DNA from 3 places in the Streptomyces sp. NPDC048565 genome. Region 2 is predicted to be linked to each of the others. Evidence: riboswitches for the same ligand, from Rfam matches in the RefSeq annotation. Region 2 holds a riboswitch; each other region holds the start of a gene.
What was found. Region 2 has a riboswitch for thiamine pyrophosphate ahead of AB0C75_RS16760 (thiamine ABC transporter substrate-binding protein). Riboswitches for the same ligand answer to the same signal wherever they lie in the genome.
Positions count from the first base shown of each region.

Region 1: another riboswitch for thiamine pyrophosphate. It lies ahead of thiO (glycine oxidase ThiO); the one in region 2 lies ahead of AB0C75_RS16760 (thiamine ABC transporter substrate-binding protein).
Region 3: another riboswitch for thiamine pyrophosphate. It lies ahead of thiC (phosphomethylpyrimidine synthase ThiC); the one in region 2 lies ahead of AB0C75_RS16760 (thiamine ABC transporter substrate-binding protein).

Region 1 covers NZ_JBEZIH010000003.1:64,590-71,638, forward strand. The annotation lists gene AB0C75_RS04680 (thiazole synthase) at 1-239, opposite strand, end outside; gene thiS (sulfur carrier protein ThiS) at 242-520, opposite strand; gene thiO (glycine oxidase ThiO) at 517-1,719, opposite strand; TPP riboswitch at 1,717-1,829, opposite strand; gene AB0C75_RS04695 (FAD-dependent oxidoreductase) at 1,901-3,139, shown strand; gene AB0C75_RS04700 (Rv2175c family DNA-binding protein) at 3,213-3,578, shown strand; gene thiE (thiamine phosphate synthase) at 3,778-4,428, shown strand; gene metF (methylenetetrahydrofolate reductase [NAD(P)H]) at 4,535-5,452, shown strand; gene AB0C75_RS04715 (hypothetical protein) at 5,503-6,489, shown strand; gene AB0C75_RS04720 (NAD(P)/FAD-dependent oxidoreductase) at 6,521-7,049, opposite strand, start outside.
Region 2 covers NZ_JBEZIH010000012.1:88,043-95,091, forward strand. The annotation lists gene tsf (translation elongation factor Ts) at 1-196, shown strand, start outside; gene pyrH (UMP kinase) at 355-1,131, shown strand; gene frr (ribosome recycling factor) at 1,247-1,804, shown strand; gene AB0C75_RS16750 (phosphatidate cytidylyltransferase) at 1,804-2,892, shown strand; gene rlmN (23S rRNA (adenine(2503)-C(2))-methyltransferase RlmN) at 2,963-4,069, shown strand; TPP riboswitch at 4,144-4,260, shown strand; gene AB0C75_RS16760 (thiamine ABC transporter substrate-binding protein) at 4,334-5,428, shown strand; gene AB0C75_RS16765 (iron ABC transporter permease) at 5,500-7,049, shown strand, end outside.
Region 3 covers NZ_JBEZIH010000002.1:134,727-141,775, forward strand. The annotation lists gene AB0C75_RS02770 (helix-turn-helix domain-containing protein) at 109-876, shown strand; gene AB0C75_RS02775 (SsgA family sporulation/cell division regulator) at 978-1,415, shown strand; gene AB0C75_RS02780 (YibE/F family protein) at 1,431-2,786, opposite strand; TPP riboswitch at 2,858-2,991, shown strand; gene thiC (phosphomethylpyrimidine synthase ThiC) at 2,984-4,792, shown strand; gene AB0C75_RS02790 (DUF885 domain-containing protein) at 4,956-6,656, shown strand; gene AB0C75_RS02795 (hypothetical protein) at 6,838-7,014, shown strand; gene AB0C75_RS02800 (hypothetical protein) at 6,971-7,049, opposite strand, start outside.

The DNA.
Region 1 (7,049 bases), on a different contig from region 2:
TCGCCCGCCGTGAAACAGCCCGCCGTGTTCGGCAGGATCTGGATGGAGAGGCGTTCCAGGACGGAGAGCACGGAGCCCTGCACGGTCGGGTCGAGCCGGCGCATCGCCACGGTGGTCAGCTCGGTGCCCGAGGCGATCAGGGAGCGTTCCAGCACATCGAGGCTGGGCGCGCCGCCCGTCCCCATGATCAGCCGCGACGAGAACGCGGTGGGCCCCAGGGTGAAGAGATCGTCGGACATGGTCAGCCTCCCTGGACGGCGGTGAGGACCTCGACGCGGTCGCCGTCGGCGAGCGTGGTGGCGGACCACTGGCCGCGCGGGACGACGGCCTCGTTGACCGCGGCGGCGACCCCGGCAGGCGCGGTGGTCAGCGCCGCGATCAAGGTGTCCAGCGCGGTGCCTACGGGGACGGTGCGGTGTTCTCCGTTGACGGAGACGGAGACGGAGACGGAGACGGAGGCGGCGGCGGAGGCGGGGCCGGGGACGGCGGCGGGACCGGCGGCGGGCACGGGCTGTGTCATACGGGCTGCTCCTGCGACGCGGGGGCGGTGTCTTCGGGGGAACGGGGCCGGGCAGCCGCCGTGAAGCGGCGCGGCGAGAAGGGGCGGCCGAGCTCGGGCAGCTCGCCCGTGGTCAGCACCTGGGCCATCACATCGCCCGTGACGGGGGTCAGCAGCACCCCGTTGCGGTGGTGCCCGGTGGCGAGATGCAGGCCGGGCAGGGCGGTGGGGCCCAGCAGCGGCGCGTTGTCGGGCGAGGCGGGGCGCAGACCGGCCCGGGTCTCGGTCAGCGGCAGCTCGGTGATGCCGGGCACCAGCTCATGGGCGTCCCGCAGTAGCTCGTACACCCCGCCGGCGGTGACCGTGGTGTCCCAGCCCAGCTCCTCGGTGGTCGCACCGACCACCAGCTCGCCGTTGGCACGCGGGACCAGATAGACATGGCTGCCGCGTACGACGGCCCGCACCGTCCTGCTCAGGAAGGGGGCGTACGCGGGCGGCACGGTCAGCCGCAGCACCTGCCCCTTGACCGGACGTACGGGCGGCACGACCGATTCGGGCAGCCCTTCGAGCCGGCCGCTGAGGCTGCCGCCCGCGAGTACCACCTGGCCTGCGGCGAGCCGCGCACCGTCCGCCAGGACGACGCCCGTCGCCCTGCCGTCCGTGACGGAGAGCCGCTGGACCCAGGCGCGGCGGAAGCCCACCCCCGCCCGCTCGCACGCGGTCAGCAGGGCCGAAGCCAGCCGCCTGGGGTCCACCTGGTGGTCGCCGTCGACCCGCAGCCCGCCGCGAACCCCGGGGGCGAGCATCGGCTCGAGCCGGCGGCACTCACGGCCGCTCAGCCACTCGGACTCGAGCCCCGAGCGCTGCTGCAGCACGTGCAGCTCCCGCAGATGCGCCCGGTCGTCGGAGTCCAGTGCGACGGACAGGGTGCCGCAGGCACGGAAGCCGGTCTCCTGCCCGCTCGCCTCCTCCAGCTCGGCGACGAACGCCGGATAGCGCGCTGCGGAGGCCACGTTGAGGCCGAGCAGCGTCTGCTCGCCGTAGTGGAGTTCGGTGACGGCTGCGAGCATCCCCGCCGCGACCCGGGCGGCGCCGCCGCCCGGGTCCGGATCGGCCAGCGTGGTGCTCAGGCCCTGCTGGGCGGACCGCCAGGCGGTCACCAGACCGATGATGCCGCCCCCGACGACCAGGACGTCGGAGCTGTTCGTGGAGATACGCATGGGCGTCCAGCCCCTCCCTTCGCCGGCATGACCCGGATCAGGTTCGTACGGTCGGAGGCCGGTCAGCCTCCCTCTCAGCCCGGTGCGTCCGGACTCCCGCGAGTCTCTTACGGTGGCCAGCCTAGACCCCGCCCCCGACAGCCGGATACGGGCCCGGGAACCCGGTCATTAGGGTGGACGGGTGAGCGAGCAGACACCGGAACCGGCGCCGGGACAGCCGGCGCGCGCAGTCGTGATCGTGGGCGCCGGCATGGCCGGTGTGCAGACGGCCGTGGCCCTGCGTGAACAGGGCTTCACGGGCCAGGTCACCGTGCTCGGTGCCGAACCGCACCAGCCGTACGACAGGCCGCCGCTCTCCAAGGCGGTCCTGCTCGGCAAGGCGGAGCACTCCGCCTTCGACATCGACTTCGAGGCACTGGACATCACCCTGCGCCTGGGGCTCCATGTGACGGGCCTGCGCGCCGGTGAGCACGAGGTGGACACCCTGGAAGGGCCCGTCGCCTACGACGCGCTGGTCATCGCCACCGGAGCTGAACCCGTCGCACTGCCCGGTTCCGACGGCGTGCCCGGTGTCCATCTGCTGCGCACCCTCGACGACGCCGCGCGGCTGCGGCCCGTCCTCGAACAGCAGCACGACATGGTCGTCGTCGGAGCGGGCTGGATCGGCGCCGAGTTCGCCACGGCGGCCCGCGCCGCCGGCTGCGCGGTCACCGTCGTGGAGGCCGCGGACCGCCCCCTCGCGGGCACGCTGCCCGCCGAGGTCGCCGCTCCGATGGCCCGCTGGTACGCCGAGAGCGGAGCCGGTCTCCTCACCGGTGCCCGGGTCGCCCGCGTCGGACAGGGCGCCGTCCACCTGGCGGACGGCCGGGTGATCCCCGCAGGGGCGGTGGTCGTCGGCATCGGCGCCCGGCCCGCCACGGGGTGGCTCGCGGGCTCGGGCATCGAGCTCGGCCCGGACGGCTCGGTCATCGCGGACGGCTCGCTGCGCACCTCGCTGCCGGATGTCCACGCGGTGGGCGACTGCGCCTCCTTCCCGTCCGCCCGCTACGGGGAGCGGCTGCTGGTCCATCACTGGGACAACGCCCTCCAGGGGCCCAGGGCGGTCGCCGCGGCCCTCGCGGGCGGTGAGGCGGGCACGTACGACCCGGTGCCCTACTTCTGGTCCGAGCAGTTCGGCCGCTTCGTGCAGTACGCCGGCCATCACGCCGGAGCCGACACGCTGCTGTGGCGGGGCGACCCGGCCGAGCCGTCCTGGACGGCGCTCTGGCTGCGGCAAGGGGCGCTCGTCGCCGTACTGGCCGTCAGCAGGCCCCGTGACCTGGCACAGGGGCGCAAGCTCGTCGAAGCGGGGGCGCGGATCGATCCGGCGAGGGCCGCGGACTCCTCCGTACCGCTGAAATCCACGGTGAAGGACGCCTGAGGGGCCCTTGGACACGGCCTCGTACGCCCGGCCTGGCTACCGACTGTCGGTCCGGGATGGCACGCTTGTCCCTGTGACCGAGATTGACGCAAAGATCGATGCTCTCGTCCCCGCCTGGCTCCACCTTCCCGACATCGCGGAAATGCTCGATGTCGAGGTGACGCGTGTACGGCAGCTGGTCAAGGAAGGCCAGCTGATCGCCGTGCGACGTGGTGAGAACCGGACGCTCCAGGTGCCTGCCGCCTTCATCGACGGCGACAAGGTGGTCAAGGGTCTCGCAGGGACCCTGACGCTCCTGAGGGACGACGGCTACAACGACGAAGAGATGCTGGACTGGCTCTTCACCCCCGACCCGAGCCTGCCCGGCACCCCCGCGCAGGCCCTGAGTGAGAATCGCGGTACGGAGGTGAAGCGCCGGGCCCAGGCGCTCGCCGTCTGACCGGACAACCGTGAGACGGGGTGCGGGCCGTGACACACACGGCCCGCACCCCGCTGTCACGGGGCTTCCGGGACGGCCATCCGTCGACGTACGGGCGATTCGCGTACGGGCGATTCGTCGACTCGTCGCCGTACCAGTGATCCAACCGATCCAACGACGCACCGAACGATCCAACGACGCACCGACGGGGGATTTCATCATGTCCACGCTCCGTGACCGGCTCTCCGACGCCCGGCTCTATCTGTGCACCGACGCCCGCGAGCGGCAGGGGGACCTCCCGGAGTTCCTCGACGCCGTGCTGTCCGGCGGTGTGGACATCGTGCAGCTGCGGGACAAGGGCATGGAGGCGGCCGATGAGCTCGAACACCTCGCGGTGTTCGCCGACGCCTGCAAGCGCCACGGAGCGCTCCTCGCCGTGAACGACCGCGCCGATGTGGCCCATGCCATCGGCTCCGACGTGCTGCACCTCGGGCAGGGCGATCTGCCGGTGCCCGCGGCCCGCGCCGTCATCGGCGAGGACGTGGTGATCGGCCGCTCGACCCACGCCGAGGCCGAGGTCGACGCGGCCGTGGCCCAGCAGGGCGTCGACTACTTCTGCACGGGCCCCTGCTGGCCGACCCCCACCAAGCCCGGCAGGCACGCCCCGGGCCTCGGCCTCGTGCGCTACGCCGCCTCGCTCGGCACGACCCGGCCCTGGTTCGCCATCGGCGGGATCGACGCCGGGAATCTCGACGAGGTGCTGGACGCCGGGGCACGTCGCGTCGTCGTCGTGCGGGCGATCACCGAGGCGCAGGATCCGGCCGAGGCGGCCGCCTCGCTCGCGCGGCGCATCCGGGCGCGCGCCGCCTGACCCGGGGCATCGCAGAGGTGTCCGAGGGGTGGACACGACCCATCGCATTCCGGTCAATTCGGTCCCTGTGGTTGGGGTACCGCCGGGCCCTGGTTAACCTCCCAGTATGGCCCTAGGTACACCTTCCACCAGGACAGATCACGCACGGACCGTGCGTGAGCTGCTCGCGTCCGGCGAGACGTCGTTCTCGTTCGAGTTCTGGGCGCCCAAGACCGAGAAGGGCGAGCGGAATCTCTGGAACGCCCTGCGCCGGGTCGAGGCGGTGGGGCCGAGTTTTGTCTCCGTGACCTACGGGGCAGGCGGCTCGACCCGCGCCGGGACGGTCCGGGCGACCCAGCAGATCGCCGCCGACTCCACGCTGACCCCGGTCGCGCACCTCACCGCCGTCGACCACTCCGTGGCCGAGCTGCGCAACATGGTCGGGCAGTACGCGGACGCCGGCATCCGCAACATCCTCGCGGTGCGCGGTGACCCGCCCGGCGACCCGATGGGCGAGTGGATCGAACACCCGCAGGGCGTGCGGTACGCGGCGGACCTGGTCCGGCTGATCAAGGAAGCCGGTGATTTCTGCGTCGGCGTCGCGGCTTTTCCCGAAATGCATCCGCGGTCCACCGGCTGGGACTCCGACATCGGGCATTTCGTGGACAAGTGCCGCGCCGGTGCCGACTATGCGATCACCCAGATGTTCTTCCACCCGGAAAGTTATCTGCAGATGCGTGACCGTGTGGTCGCTGCGGGTTGCGACACCCCGGTCATTCCCGAGGTGATGCCGCTCACCAGCGTCAAACAGCTGGAAAGATTCGCACAGCTCAGCAACGCGTCCCTGCCTTCCTCGCTGAAAGAACGCATCCTCGCCGCGAAGGACGACCCGGCCGCTGTACGCTCCATTGGCATCGAGTTCGCCACGGAGTTCTGCGCGAAACTGCTCTCCGAGGGTGTCCCGGGGCTGCACTTCATCACGCTCAACAACTCGACGGCGACACTCGAGATCTACGAGAATCTCGGACTGCACAAGCAGTCGTGACCGGCCGTACCCGCCACCAACCGGGGCGGTGGCCGTAGGAGGGGGCGGGCGTGGGCTGGACGGTCCTCTACATCGCATTCGGCATAGTGGCGTTGTGGCTGCTGGGCGAGGTGCTGCTGCAGTACAAGGCGCGTCTGCGCTGGCGTCTGCTGGCCTTCGTCGGCTTCCTCGTCGTGGTCCTCGGCGTACTGATCCCCTCCGTGCCGGTGATCGCCCTCGGGGCGATCGCCTTCGCGACGGGCCAGACGTATGTGACGCTCTCCTTCCGGCGCGGCTTCTCGACGGGATGGGCCATAGGCGGCAGCCCGGGCGAGAGCCGCCGTCGGCGCGGGTCGGGCGGGGCAGCCGCCGCGAGCAGCCAGGAGCCCGTACTCGAGGTCTCCGGCCTGGAGTACGAGGGATACGCGCAGGACGGGCCACAGGAAGAGCACGGGCCGTCGGCCGGCCCCTCGGCGGTCTACGAGCCGGAGCCGCTGCCCGACGACACCGGGCAGTACGGCGTCTACAGCGACCCCGCACCGGCCGGCCGGGACGACGGGCAGGCCCAGTACGACGGGCAGCAGCCCCAGTACGCCGGCTACGACCCGTACAACGGCTACGGCCAGCCGTCCGCCCAGGACCCCTACGCGGGCCAGGGCGGCGGCTACCCGGGTCAGGACCCGCACCAGGAACAGGGCGCCTACGCCGGCCAGTACGGCTACGGCACGGACCAGACGGGCTACGCCGCGTACTCCGACCCGTACAGCGGGGCAGGGGCCGGGACGGGGGCGGGCACCGACATGGGCACCGGGCAGTACGCCGCGTACGACAGCTACGGCGCCGGCTTCGACCCCTTGAACGACCCCTCCTACGGCACCGGGCAGCAGCCCACCGATCCGTACGGCGGGCAGTACACCGACACCCCGCCGGGCGGGGTGTGGGTCCCGCAGCAGCGCGAAAGCGATCCGTACGCCCCGCTGCCGCCGGAGGCACCCGGCCGGCCCGCCCCGTACGGCAACGGCTACGACACCGGCCAGAACGACCCGTACCGCTACTGACCTGTCGACGGCAGGCTCTGGCACTCCTCGCTCACCGGGAGCCGCGGAAGCCGTCACCCTCCACCACGAGCCCCGCGACCAGGGCACCCGACATCCCGGCGTGGGCCGGCCCGCCGCCGGGGTGGGACCAGCCGCCCGCCAGATACAGACCCGGCAGCGCGGTGCGGTTGCCGGGGCGCAGATATCCGCCCCCCGCCCCGGCAAGGGCCGGGGCGGGCACCGAGCCGCCCTGGGCCCCGAGGTCTGCCTCGGTCTCGGCGGGTGTGCGCACCTCGGCGTGGAGTATCCGCTCGCGGAGGCCGGGAACGGCCTCGGCGGCCCGGCCGATCACCGCGTCTGCGAACCGCTCGCGCAGGGCCGCGTCCGTCCAGTCGACCGGACCGTGCGGCGCCACCGTCACCGTCAGGGTCACCGCCTCGTGCTCCTCGTCGGGGCGGGTCGCCGGGTCGTCGGGACGCAGCACCGTCACCGTGGGCCGCTGCGCGGTCCGGCCGCCGAACACCGCGTCCTGCTCGGCGGCCGGGTCCGCGGCGTGCACCACGGTCCGGTGGAAGGCGCCG
Region 2 (7,049 bases):
GGCCACCTCGCGCGAGGAGGGCAAGCCCGAGGCCGCCCTCCCGAAGATCGTCGAGGGTCGCGTCAACGGTTTCTTCAAGGACATCGTCGTGCTCGAGCAGGCCTTCGCGAAGGACAGCAAGAAGTCCGTCCAGAAGGTCCTGGACGAGGCCGGTGTCAGCCTGACGCGCTTCGCGCGTATCAAGGTCGGCATCTGAGTCCGTCCGCGAACAACGGTGGACCCCGATAGGGTCTGGTGCAGTCGACGGCCGCACTCAGCCGGACGACCGCAGATCTGACGAGGAGGCCATTGCCGCTGAGGGACAGCAGACCCACCGGCAATGGCCTTCTTCGTATGTGCACGAGGAGAATCTCCATGAACAAGGGCGCGGACGCCACACAGGGTGACCACAAGCGCGACGACGGTACGATTTCCGGCCGTTTCATGCTGAAGCTTTCCGGCGAGGCCTTCGCCGGTGGCGGAGGCCTCGGAGTCGACCCCGATGTCGTGCACGCCATCGCGCGCGAGATCGCCGCGGTCGTACGCGACGGAGCGGAGATCGCGATCGTCATCGGCGGCGGTAACTTCTTCCGTGGCGCCGAGCTCCAGCAGCGCGGCATGGACCGGGCGCGGTCCGACTACATGGGCATGCTCGGCACCGTCATGAACTGCCTGGCGCTGCAGGACTTCCTGGAGAAGGAAGGCATCGACTCACGCGTCCAGACAGCCATCACCATGGGCCAGGTCGCGGAGCCGTACATCCCGCTCCGTGCCGTGCGGCACCTGGAGAAGGGGCGCGTCGTGATCTTCGGTGCCGGCATGGGGATGCCGTACTTCTCCACCGACACGACCGCGGCCCAGCGCGCCCTGGAGATCGACGCCGAGGCGCTGCTGATGGGGAAGAACGGAGTGGACGGGGTCTACGACTCCGACCCGAAGGCCAACCCCGACGCGGTGAAGTTCGACGCCCTGGAGTACGGCGAGGTGATCGCCAGGGACCTCAAGGTCGCCGACGCCACCGCCATCACGCTCTGCCGTGACAACCAGCTCCCCATCCTCGTCTTCGAACTGACCCTGGAGGGCAATATCGCCCGCGCGGTCAAGGGTGAGAAGATCGGCACACTGGTGAGTGACCGGAGCACCCGGGCCTGACGGCCCAGAAGATGGACAACGGCCTGCCGGTCGGACACCGTGCAGGTGAGGACGCGACGCAGGATCCGCAGGACCCGACGATTCCGGGTCCGCTCAAGACGCACAGGAGCACGTGGTGATCGAAGAAATCCTCCTCGAGGCCGAGGAGAAGATGGAGAAGGCCGTCGTGGTCGCGAAAGAGGACTTCGCCGCGATCCGTACCGGCCGTGCGCACCCGGCGATGTTCAACAAGATCGTCGCCGACTACTACGGCGCGCTGACCCCGATCAACCAGCTCGCCTCGTTCTCGGTTCCCGAGCCGCGCATGGCGGTGGTGACCCCGTTCGACAAGACCGCGCTGCGCAACATCGAGCAGGCGATCCGTGACTCCGACCTCGGCGTCAACCCGAGCAACGACGGCAACATCATCCGTGTGACGTTCCCGGAGCTCACGCAGGACCGTCGCAAGGAGTACATCAAGGTCGCCAAGGCCAAGGCCGAGGACTCCAAGATCTCGATCCGCTCCATCCGCCGCAAGGCCAAGGAGTCGCTCGACAAGCTCGTCAAGGACAAGGAGTCCGGCGAGGACGAGGTCCGCCGTGCGGAGAAGGAGCTCGACGACACCACCGCGAAGTACGTCGCGCAGGTGGACGAGCTGCTCAAGCACAAGGAAGCCGAGCTGCTCGAAGTCTGATGAACGACTCTTCCTGGGGCGCCCCGCAGGGAACCGGCTACGGGGGCGCACCCGAGATGGGGCGCGCTCCGGCGGGTCCTGCATACGATGTGCACGGCGCCCAGCAGACTCGGCCCATGCCCATCGTGCCGGACGCTCCCGACGCAGGTAGAGACGCTGACGACCGCGACGACCGGAGGGGGGACGCCGCGCGCGTCAGCGGCCCCCTGTTCCGTGACGAGAAGCCGCAGGAGCCCATGTCCACCCCGCTGCCGTCCACACCGCCGCCCAAGAAGCGCGCCGGGCGTGACCTGCGCGCCGCCATAGGGGTCGGTGTCGGCCTCGGCGCTCTCGTCGTCGGCTCCCTCTTCATCGTCAAGGCCGTCTTCGTCGGTGTGATCGTGCTGGCGGTGGTGGTCGGTCTGTGGGAGCTCACCTCCCGGCTCAAGGAGCGCAAGGGCATCAACGCCCCGCTGGTGCCCCTCGCCGTCGGTGGTGCCGCGATGGTGGTCGCCGGCTATGTGCGGGAGGCCGAGGGGGCCTGGGTCGCCATGGCGCTGACGGCCCTCGCGGTGCTCGTCTGGCGGATGACGGAGCCCCCGGAGGGCTACCTCAAGGACGTCACGGCGGGTGTCTTCGCCGTGTTCTACGTCCCGTTCCTGGCCACGTTCGTCGCGATGATGCTCACCGCCGACGACGGTGCCTGGCGTGTGCTGACCTTCCTCCTGCTGACCGTGGTCAGCGACACAGGCGCCTACGCCGTCGGCTGGCGCTTCGGGACGCACAAGCTGGCACCCCGCATCAGCCCCGGGAAGACCCGCGAGGGCCTGATCGGCGCGGTCGCCTTCGCGATGGTCGCCGGCGCCCTGTGCATGGAGTTCCTGATCGACGACGGGAGCTGGTGGCAGGGTCTGCTGATGGGCCTCGCCGTCGCCGCCAGCGCCACGCTGGGGGACCTCGGCGAGTCCATGATCAAGCGGGACCTCGGGATCAAGGACATGGGCACGCTGCTGCCCGGCCACGGCGGCATCATGGACCGGCTCGACTCGCTCCTGCCGAGCGCCCCGGTCGTATGGCTGCTGCTCGTGCTGTTCGTCGGATCCGGCTGATCACGCCCGCGGGGTAGCCGCTGAGGTGCCCGGTCGGGCTTGCTCGTACGTCTGCGACACTGGAAGAACCATGCCTAAGCCCGGAGAACTCCAGTTTGTCGCGCCCCGTGGAGCCAAGCGGCCGCCGCGGCACCTCGCCGACCTCACACCCGACGAGCGCAAGGAAGCAGTCGCCGCGACCGGCGAGAAGCCCTTCCGTGCCAAGCAGCTGTCACAGCACTACTTCACGCGGTACGCCCACGACCCGGCGGAGTGGACCAACATTCCGGCCGCGTCGCGGGACAAGCTCGCCGAGGCGATGTTCCCCGACCTGATGTCGGTGATGCGCCACATCAGCTGCGACGACGACACCACCCGTAAGACGCTGTGGAAGCTGCACGACGGCACGCTCGTCGAGTCCGTCCTCATGCGGTATCCGGACCGGGTGACCATGTGCATCTCGTCCCAGGCGGGCTGCGGGATGAACTGCCCGTTCTGCGCGACCGGGCAGGCGGGACTCGACCGCAACCTGTCGACCGCCGAGATCGTGCACCAGATCGTGGACGGCATGCGTGCCCTGCGCGACGGTGAGGTGCCTGGCGGGCCCGCGCGGCTGTCCAACATCGTCTTCATGGGCATGGGCGAGCCGCTGGCCAACTACAAGCGCGTGGTCGGGGCCATCCGCCGGCTGACGGACCCCGAGCCGGACGGCCTGGGGCTCTCGCAGCGCGGGATCACGGTGTCCACGGTGGGTCTGGTGCCGGCGATGCTGCGCTTCGCCGACGAGGGCTTCAAGTGCCGTCTCGCGGTCTCGCTGCACGCCCCGGACGACGAGCTGCGCGACACCCTCGTTCCCGTGAACACCCGCTGGAAGGTCCGCGAGGTCCTGGACGCCGCGTGGGAGTACTCGGAGAAGTCCGGTCGCCGTATCTCCATCGAGTACGCGCTGATCCGCGACATCAACGACCAGGCCTGGCGGGGCGACCGGCTCGGCCGGCTGCTCAAGGGCAAGCGGGTACACGTCAACCTCATCCCGCTGAACCCGACCCCCGGCTCCAAGTGGACCGCTTCGCGGCCCGAGGACGAGAAGGCGTTCGTGGAGGCCATCGCCGCCCATGGTGTGCCGGTCACCGTCCGGGACACCCGCGGCCAGGAGATCGACGGGGCCTGCGGGCAGCTGGCGGCGTCCGAGCGCTGAGGCGGTCCGGGCGTACGTGATCCGGCCGGTCCGGCGTGATCCGGCCGGTGTAGCCTGGCCCGGAAATCAACTTCATATTCCGACAGGGGAGCGCCACAGCGCTGAGAGTGCGGCACCGAGTACAGGTCGGCCGCAGACCCTCTGAACCTCGCCCGGGTCATTCCGGGTAGGAAGTTCGGACCTTACTCAAGCTGTTGCGCCCTGCCCGCTCACCGAGCGGGCGGGGCCGCGTCTCTTCCTGGTCACCTCCAGGAGGAAATCATCATGAACACCACGACGAAGTACGCGGCGACGGCGCTCGCCGCCGCTCTCGGCGTCAGCACACTCGCGGGCTGCGGCGGCTCCGACGACAAGGCTTCCGGCAACACGGGGGCCGGCTCCAAGACTGTCACGCTTGTCAGCCATGACTCGTTCAACGCCTCGGACGCCGTCCTGAAGGCGTTCACGAAGGAGACCGGTTACACGGTCAAGGTGCTCAAGAGCGGGGACGCCGGAGCGGCGCTCAACCAGGAGATCCTGACCAAGGGATCCCCGCGCGGCGATGTGTTCTTCGGCGCCGACAACACCCTGCTCTCCCGCGCCCTGGACAACGACCTGTTCACGCCGTACGAGGCGAAGGGTCTTGACCGGGTCGACGCCGACACCCGGCTCGACGCGGACAAGCACCGGGTCACGCCCGTCGACACCGGCGACATCTGCGTCAACTACGACAAGAAGTACTTCGACGACAAGAAGCTCGACCCGCCGAAGACCTTCGACGACCTGCTGAAGCCCGCGTACAAGAACCTCCTGGTCACCGAGAACGCCGCGACGTCGTCGCCCGGACTCGCCTTCCTCCTCGGCACGGTCGCCACCCAGGGCGAGAGCGGCTACCAGGACTACTGGAAGAAGCTGAAGAGCAACGGCGTCAAGGTCGTCGACGGCTGGGAGCAGGCCTACAACGAGGAGTTCTCCGGTTCCGCGGGCGGCAGGAAGGCCAAGGCCGACCGGCCGCTCGTCGTCTCCTACGCCTCCAGCCCGCCCGTCGAGGTGGAGTACGCCGATCCGAAGCCGACCGAGGCCCCGACCGGCGTCGCCACCGGCACCTGCTTCCGCCAGATCGAGTTCGCCGGCCTGCTGGACGGCGCGAAGAACGAGGCGGGTGGAAAGGCGCTGCTGGACTTCCTGATCAGCAAGCGTTTCCAGGAGGACATGCCGCTGAACATGTTCGTGAACCCGGTGGTGAAGGACGCGAAGCTGCCGAAGCTCTTCACGGAGTACGGAGCGACCATCGACAAGCCGGCGACCGTGGCCCCCGAGAAGATCGCCAAGAACCGTGAGCAGTGGGTCCAGTCGTGGTCCTCGCTCGTCGTGAAGTAGCCGCGCGGCCCGCTCGCCGGGGAAACGCGGGGCGCGGGAACGCACGCGGGAACGCGGTGCGGCTCGGCCTCATGGCCGTGCCCGTCGCGTTCTTCGGCCTGTTCTTCGCCTACCCGGTCGTCTCGATCATCGGCCGGGGGCTGAAGGCCGACGGAGACTGGCAGTTCGGCCGGATCGGCGCGGTGCTGGGCCGGTCCGACATCCTCGGCGTCCTCTGGTTCACCACCTGGCAGGCCCTCGCCTCGACCGCGCTCACCCTGTTGATCGCACTGCCCGGCGCCTATGTGTTCGCCCGCTTCGAATTCCCCGGCAAACAGCTGCTGCGGGCCGTCGTGACCGTGCCGTTCGTCCTGCCGACCGTCGTCGTGGGTACGGCGTTCCTGGCGCTGCTGGGACGCGGCGGGTTCCTCGACGAGCTCTGGGGGGTCAGGCTCGACACGAGCGTGTGGGCGATCCTGCTCGCCCATGTGTTCTTCAACTACGCGGTCGTCGTACGGACCGTCGGCGGCCTCTGGTCCCAGCTCGACCCCCGCCAGGAGGAAGCCGCCCGGATGCTCGGGGCCGGCCGCATCGCCGCCTGGCGGCGAGTGACGCTGCCCGCGCTGGCGCCGGCCGTCGCCGCGGCGGGGCTCATGGTCTTCCTCTTCACCTTCACCTCCTTCGGTGTCGTCCAGATCCTCGGCGGCCCGGCCTACTCCACGCTGGAGGTGGAGATCTACCGGCAGACCGCCCAGCTGCTCGATCTGCCGACGGCCGCCGTGCTGACGCTGGTGCAGTTCGCGGCGGTCGGCGGGATCCTCGCCGTCCACGCCTGGACCGTACGGCGACGGGAGACGGCCCTGAAGCTCGTCGACCCGGCGCAGACCGCACGGCCGCCCCGCGGAGCCGGCCAGCGGGCGCTGCTCGGCGGCGTACTGCTGAGCGTGCTGCTCCTCATCCTGCTGCCGCTCGGTGTGCTGGTGGAACGCTCGCTGGACACCCCGGGCGGCTACGGACTCGACTTCTACCGCGCGCTGCGGTCCGCAGGTGCCAACGGTTCCACCTTCCTGGTCCCGCCGCTCGACGCCATCGGCAACTCCCTGCGCTACGCGCTGGTCGCGACCCTCATCGCCCTGGTGATCGGGGGCCTCGCGGCCGCCGCGCTGACCCGGCGGGCCGGCAGGCTGGTGAGGGGCTTCGACGCCCTGCTGATGCTGCCGCTCGGGGTGTCGGCGGTCACCGTCGGCTTCGGCTTCCTCATCACGCTGGACAAGCCTCCGCTCGACCTGCGTACGTCATGGATCCTCGTGCCGCTCGCACAGGCACTGGTGGGCGTCCCCTTCGTCGTACGGACCATGCTTCCCGTCCTGCGCGCGGTCGACGAACGGCTGCGCGAGGCCGCGACGGTGCTCGGGGCCTCGCCACTGCGGGCCTGGCGGGAGGTCGATCTCCCGCTGGTGCGGCGGGCGCTGCTGGTGGCCGCCGGATTCGCCTTCGCCGTGTCGCTCGGTGAGTTCGGCGCGACCGTGTTCATCGCACGCCCCGACAACCCCACCCTGCCGGTCGCCGTCGCCAGGCTGCTGGGGCGTTCCGGTGAGCTCAACTACGGCCAGGCGATGGCCCTCAGCACGATTCTGATGCT
Region 3 (7,049 bases), on a different contig from region 2:
AGTGGTTTGTGCGACCGTCCGGTCTCCGGACCCCAGGCTCGCGGCGGGCCCGTGGGGGCGGCCCCCGCGGGAGGGCTGAAAGCCCGTCACCATGCCTGGGGGTGACCTGTGACCACGGCATCGAGTACCGCTGTCCCGACGTTGATCGGTTCGGTTCAGCGGGCGTTGAGACTTATGGAGGCTGTGGGCACCCATCGGGACGGGGCGCCGGCCAAGCAGCTCGCCCGGGAGGCGGGGCTTCCTCTCCCCACCGCCTACCACCTGCTGCGGACCCTGACCCATGAGGGGTATCTCCGCAGGGAGAATGGCGTCTTCCTGTTCGGAGCGGCGGCCGAGCGCCTGGGCGGAGGTCCCGCGACGCCGCGTCCCGGCGTGATCGTCGAGTCGCTCGCGCACTGGGCCGACGTCATCGGCGCCCCCGTGTACTGCGCCCTCTACAAGGACGGCGAGATCGAGATGATCGCGGTCGCCGAGACTCCGGCCGTCTCCGCGGTGCACGAATGGGCCTCGTTCCGTGAGACGGGCCATGCCCACGCCCTCGGTCAGTGCCTCCTCGGGCAGTTGGACGAGCGTGCGCGTGAGGATCATCTGGACCGGCACCCCGTCCGGCCGCTGACCCGTTACTCCGTGAGGGACCGTCAGGCGCTGCTGAACCGGCTGAGGACGATAAAGCGTACGGAACCTGTCATCGAACGGCAGGAGTACGCCATGGGGACGGTCTGCGCGGCCATTCCGATCACTGTCGGTTCCGCCGTCGCTGCCATGGCTGTTTCTCTCCCCCTGCACCAGGAAGAACGGTTGCGCCCCGCAGTCGAACAACTACGCTGCGAAGTGACGACTCTCTTGCGCTCGTTCGTGTTCTCTATCAGTATCTGAAAAATCACTCCTTGTGATCTGCTATCGCGTGCACCACGATGGCGTCAATAGGGCCATGGGGGATCATTCCTGGCCAGTTTCATCTACTGCGGGGTTGAACGATGCGCGAGTCGGTTCAAGCAGAGGTCATGATGAGCTTCCTCGTCTCCGAGGAACTCTCCTTCCGTATTCCGGTGGAGCTCCGGTACGAGGTCAGCGATCCGTACGCGATCCGGATGACCTTCCACCTGCCGGGTGACGCCCCCGTCACCTGGGCATTCGGCCGCGAGCTACTGCTCGACGGTCTCAACAGCCCCAGCGGTGACGGCGATGTGCACATCGGCCCGACCGAGCCCGAAGGGCTGTCGGATGTACACATCCGCCTTCAGGTCGGTGCGGACCGTGCGCTCTTCAGGGCCGGCACGGCACCGCTTGTGGCATTTCTCGACCGTACGGACAAGCTGGTGCCGCTGGGGCAGGAGCACACGCTGGGTGACTTCGACGGCAATCTGGAAGAGGCGCTGGGTCGTATCCTCGCCAAGGAGCAGAACGCCGGCTGAACAGGAAGGTCCGGCTCACGCCTTGCGGCGCCGTCCCCTCCCGGTCCGCGCGGGTGCAGGAGCTTCGGCTCCCGCGCCGAGCCCCGTGCGGTCCGCGGAGACCACCAGAGCCGCGAGTGCCGTCGTGACCGGTACGGAGGCGACCAGCCCGATCGATCCGACCAGCGTGCGGACGATCTCCTCGGCGACCAGCTCGCTGTTGGCCACGGTGCCCACACTGCTCTGCGCGATCGAGAACAGCAGCAGCAGCGGAAGAGCCGCGCCGGCGTAGGCGAGCACGAGTGTGTTGACGACCGAGGCGATGTGGTCGCGCCCGATCCGGATACCCGCCCGGTAGAGGCGGCGCGCGCCCATGGTCGGATCGGCCTGGTGCAGCTCCCAGACCGCCGACGTCTGGGTCACGGTCACATCGTCGAGCACACCGAGCGAGCCGATGATCACGCCGGCGAGCAGCAGACCGCTCATGTCGATGTCCGGGTAGAGCCCATGGATCAGACCGGTGTTGTCGTCCGTGTTCCCGGACAGGACGGCCCAGCCGATGAAGAGCGAGCCCAGCAGCCCGATCAGCAGCAGCGAGATGAGCGTGCCGACGACGGCCACGGAGGTACGGGCCGTCAGTCCGTGACAGGTGTAGAGGGCGATCAGCATGATGGCGCTCGCCCCGATCACCGCGACGACCAGGGGGTTGGACCCCTGCAGAATCGCCGGCAGGATGAACAGGGTCAGTACGGCGAAGGACACGGCGAGCGCGATCAGTGCCATGAGTCCGCGCAGCCTGCCCACCACGATCACCGCGAGGGCGAAGATCCCGGCGAGCAGCGCCATCGGGAACGCGCGGTCCACGTCGGTCACCGAATACTGCAGGTCCCGGGGCGCGTCGGGGGCGTACGCCACGACCACCCCCTGGCCCTCGCGCAGTTGCCGCGGGGCGTCGGGCTGGACGACCTCGACGAACGTACGGCCCTTGTCCTTACCGCTGGTCACCTCGACCGTGGCCTTCTTGCACTTCCCGGTCTGCTCGTTGACCGCTTCCTGTCCGGCCGCAGTGGAGGTGTCGCCGGTCGCCGGCACCTGCGCGGCGTTGACGTCCGCGCAGTTGACCGACACGACCTTCGTGACCCGCCCGTCCTGTGTCTGCCGGTCGAAGCCGACACCCGTGCGTTCATGGGCGGGTGCACCACCGGGCCAGAAGGCTACGAGGCCGACGACGACCGCGGCGGCGAAGGGGATCAGCACAGCCGCGATGACCTTGCGAAGGTGCTTGGACACCGGCGCTGCGGGGCCGTGGCTGTGGGTGTGGCCATGCGCATGACTCTGGGTGCTGCCTGCTGCGGGGCCGTCGGGTTCGGGGGCGCTCGGAGGGGACGTCACCCGGCGATCATCCCAAGAACAGGGGAGGCCCTCTGGCCAGCGCGCCAGGACGGGGGTTAGCGTGGAGGCGCATTTGTACACGCGGGAGCTCGGAGCACCGGGCTGAGAGGGCGCTGACCTCCGTATATTCATACGGGACACGCTGCGCCGACCGCCGAACCTGTTACCGGGTAATGCCGGCGTAGGGAGTAGGTCTCATGACCACAGCGGACGCACGCACGCCTGCCTCGAAGCGGAACGCGCAGAACGACGAGGCCGGGAAGTCCATCGGCTGGCACAAGGGATACATCCAGGGCTCACGCCCGGATCTCCGGGTGCCGGTCCGCCAGGTGCACCTCACCAACGGCAAGGACGTGACCCTGTACGACACGTCCGGGCCGTACACCGACCCCACCACCGGCACCGACGTGCGCCGGGGGCTCGCCCCGCTGCGGGAGCACTGGATCACCGCCCGCGGGGACACCGCGGAGTACGCGGGCCGTCCCGTGCGCCCCGAGGACGACGGGCTCAAGCACACCTCCCCGAGGGGCGGCCTGCGCAATCTCGACGCGGTCTTCCCCGGGCGCCCGCGGCAGCCACGCCGCAGCCGCGACGGCGGTCCCGTCACCCAGCTCGCGTACGCCCGCCGGGGGGAGATCACCCCGGAGATGGAGTACGTGGCGATCCGGGAGAACGTCGAACCCGAGGTCGTGCGCGAGGAGATCGCGGCGGGCCGGGCCGTCCTGCCCGCCAACGTCAACCACCCGGAGATCGAGCCGATGATCATCGGCAAGCGTTTCCTGGTGAAGGTCAACGCCAACATCGGCAACTCCGCGGTCACCTCCTCCATCGAGGAGGAGGTGGACAAGATGACCTGGGCCACCAAGTGGGGCGCCGACACGGTCATGGACCTCTCCACCGGCCGCAACATCCACACCACCCGCGAGTGGGTCCTGCGCAACTCCCCCGTGCCGATCGGTACGGTCCCCCTCTACCAGGCGCTCGAGAAGGTCGACGGCCGGGCCGAGGAGCTGACCTGGGAGATCTACAAGGACACCGTCGTCGAGCAGGCCGAGCAGGGCGTCGACTACATGACGGTGCACGCCGGTGTCCGGCTGCCGTACGTCCCGCTGACGGCCCGCCGCAAGACCGGAATCGTCTCGCGCGGCGGATCCATCATGGCGGCGTGGTGCCTGGCCCACCACCAGGAGTCGTTCCTGTACGAGCACTTCGAGGAGCTCTGCGAGATTCTCGCGGCCTACGACGTGACGTACTCGCTCGGTGACGGGCTGCGCCCCGGCTCCATCGCCGATGCCAACGACGAGGCGCAGTTCGCCGAGCTCCGGACGCTCGGTGAACTCAACACCGTCGCCAAGCGGTTCGGCGTGCAGACGATGATCGAGGGCCCGGGGCATGTCCCGATGCACAAGATCAAGGAGAACATCGACCTTCAGCAGGAGATCTGCGAGGAGGCCCCGTTCTACACCCTGGGGCCGCTCACCACGGACGTCGCGCCCGCGTACGACCACATCACCTCGGGCATCGGCGCGGCGATGATCGCCTGGTGGGGGACGGCGATGCTCTGCTACGTCACGCCCAAGGAGCACCTGGGACTGCCCAACCGCGACGACGTGAAGACCGGTGTCATCACGTACAAGATCGCCGCCCATGCCGCGGACCTCGCCAAGGGGCACCCCGGGGCGCAGGAGTGGGACGACGCGCTGTCGGACGCGCGGTTCGAGTTCCGCTGGGAGGACCAGTTCAACCTGGCGCTCGACCCCGACACCGCGCGGGAGTTCCATGACGAGACGCTGCCGGCCGAGCCGGCGAAGACGGCACACTTCTGCTCGATGTGCGGCCCCAAGTTCTGCTCGATGAAGATCTCCCACGACATCCGGCGGGAGCACGGCGGCGGGCCCACGATCGTCGACACCGAGTTCGACGCGGAGGCGCTGGCAGGCATGGCGGAGAAGTCGCAGGAGTTCGCCGCCCGGGGCAACCGGGTGTACCTCCCGCTGGCCGACTGACACCGGCCGGCACAGGAGCCGTTCAGGGCTGTTCCGGACGGAAGCCCCTCCGGAGCAGCCCTCGGGAACAGCGCCGTCCACGCCTGTGGCCCGGTCCTGGGTTCCGGACAGCCGGTTGTCCGAGAGCCCGGCGCCGGGACCGGCGGCGCGTCAGGATGTCCCCATGCCAATCGAATCGGTCACACCGCGCAGCATCGCCGACAGCCACCTCGATCAGGTGGCCGCGCACAATCCGATGACGTCCGCCTGGCTGGGCCTCGACCGGGGCGACGACCGGCAGCCGGACCTCTCACCGGACGGCTTCGAGGCGCTCGCCGATGTATCCCGCCGCAGTCTCGCCGCACTCGACGTCGCCCCTGTACCGGATGACCCCGCCGAACAGGCCTGCGCCCGGCTGCTGCGTGAACGCCTCACCGCCGAGCTCGCGATGCACGACACCGGCGAGAACTTCCGGCAGCTGCGCACCGTGGGCGCGCACGTCGATCAGCTACGGACGATCTTCACCCTCATGCCCACCGACACCGACGAGGACTGGGCGGCGGTCGCCGGGCGGCTGCGCAACCTCCCCGGCGCGCTGGACGGATACCGCGCGACCCTCGCCGAGGGGATCTCCCGCGGTCTGCTCGCCGCGCCCCGGCAGGCCGCCGGGATCATCGGCCAGCTCACCGACTGGACCGGGGAGGCCGAGCAGGCCGGCCGGCAGCAAGGGGGCGGCGGTGCGGGCTGGTTCGCCGGCTTCGTCGCGGGCGGCACCGACCGGATGCGCCCCGAGCTCGACGCCGCAGCGCTCCGGGCCACCGCCGCGGTCTCCGAGTTCCGTGACTGGCTGCGCGACACCTACGCCCCCGCGGCGGCGGACACCCCGGACGCCGTCGGCCGGGAGCGTTATCTGCACGCCGCACGTCACAACACGGGGGCCGAGCTCGATCTGGACGAGGCCTACGCCTGGGCCTGGGACGAGTTCCACCGGACGCTCGCCGAGATGCGCGTCGAGGCCGAGCGGGTCCTGCCCGGCGCCACGCTCCTCGACGCCATGCACCACCTGGACGAGCAGGGCCACGCGGTCAAGGGCGAGGAAGCCATCCGCGACTGGTTGCAGCAACTGATGGACGAGGCGATCAGCGCCGTCGACGGAAGGCACTTCGACCTCTCGGGGCCGATCCGCGAGGTCGAGTCCCGGATCGCGCCCTCGGGCAGCGCCTCCGGGCCTTACTACCAGGGCCCGAGCCTCGACTTCAGCCGTCCGGGACGCACCTACCTGCCCACCCTCGGCCAGGAGAGCTTCCCGACCTGGCAGCTCGTCAGCATCTGGTATCACGAGGGCGTCCCTGGGCATCATCTCCAGCTGGCCCAGTGGGCCGCGGTCGCCGGCCGGCTCAGCCGCTACCAGGTCACCGAGGGCATGGTCAGCGCCAACGTCGAGGGCTGGGCGCTGTATGCCGAGCGCTTCATGGACGACCTGGGCTTCTACTCCGAACCCGCGCGCCGTCTCGGCTTCCTGGACGGGCAGATGCTGCGAACGATACGGGTGATCATCGACATCGGAATGCACCTCGAACTCACCATCCCCGCCGACTCGGGCTTCCACCCCGGCGAGCGCTGGACCGCGTCGCTCGCCGCAAAGTTCATGGCCGCCTACAACGGCAGCCCGGCCGCCCGCCGCGCATCGGAGATCGACCGCTACCTCGGCTGGCCGGGACAGGCCATCGGCTACAAGCTCGGCGAACGCGTCTGGCTCCAGGGCCGCGAGGCCGCGAAGCGCCGCCAGGGCGCCGCCTTCGACCTCAAGGCCTGGCACATGAAGGCGCTCTCCCAGGGTTCGTTGGGGCTCGACGACCTGGCCGGCAATCTCGCGGAGCTGTAGGCCGCGACACGTCAGAGGCCGGTCTCCGGGAGCGCTGCGAGGCCCGCGCCACCGGAGCCGTGGCGCAGCGTGACGAGCTGCGCCTCGACGCGCTCCTGCCGGCGCGCCTCGGGGCTCAGTTCGGTCAGGGCCGCGGTACCGGCGAAGCGGGGGCCGCAGCGAGCCTTGGAGCGGGGCGGTCGTGAAGGAGGAGCTGCTCGCCCTCGGGCTGCCCGTGCTGGGTCTCGCGATGTGGATCGACCAGTCCAACGGTCACGGACCGGTCGCCGTGTACGGCTTCGTCCTGGGCGCGCTGGTCTGCCTGCCGGCCCGGATCACTCCGGCCGGTGCTCAGGGCCGCCGAAGTCCGGGCTCGTGAAGTCGGGACTGGTGAAGGTGGGGCGCGGGCCTGCG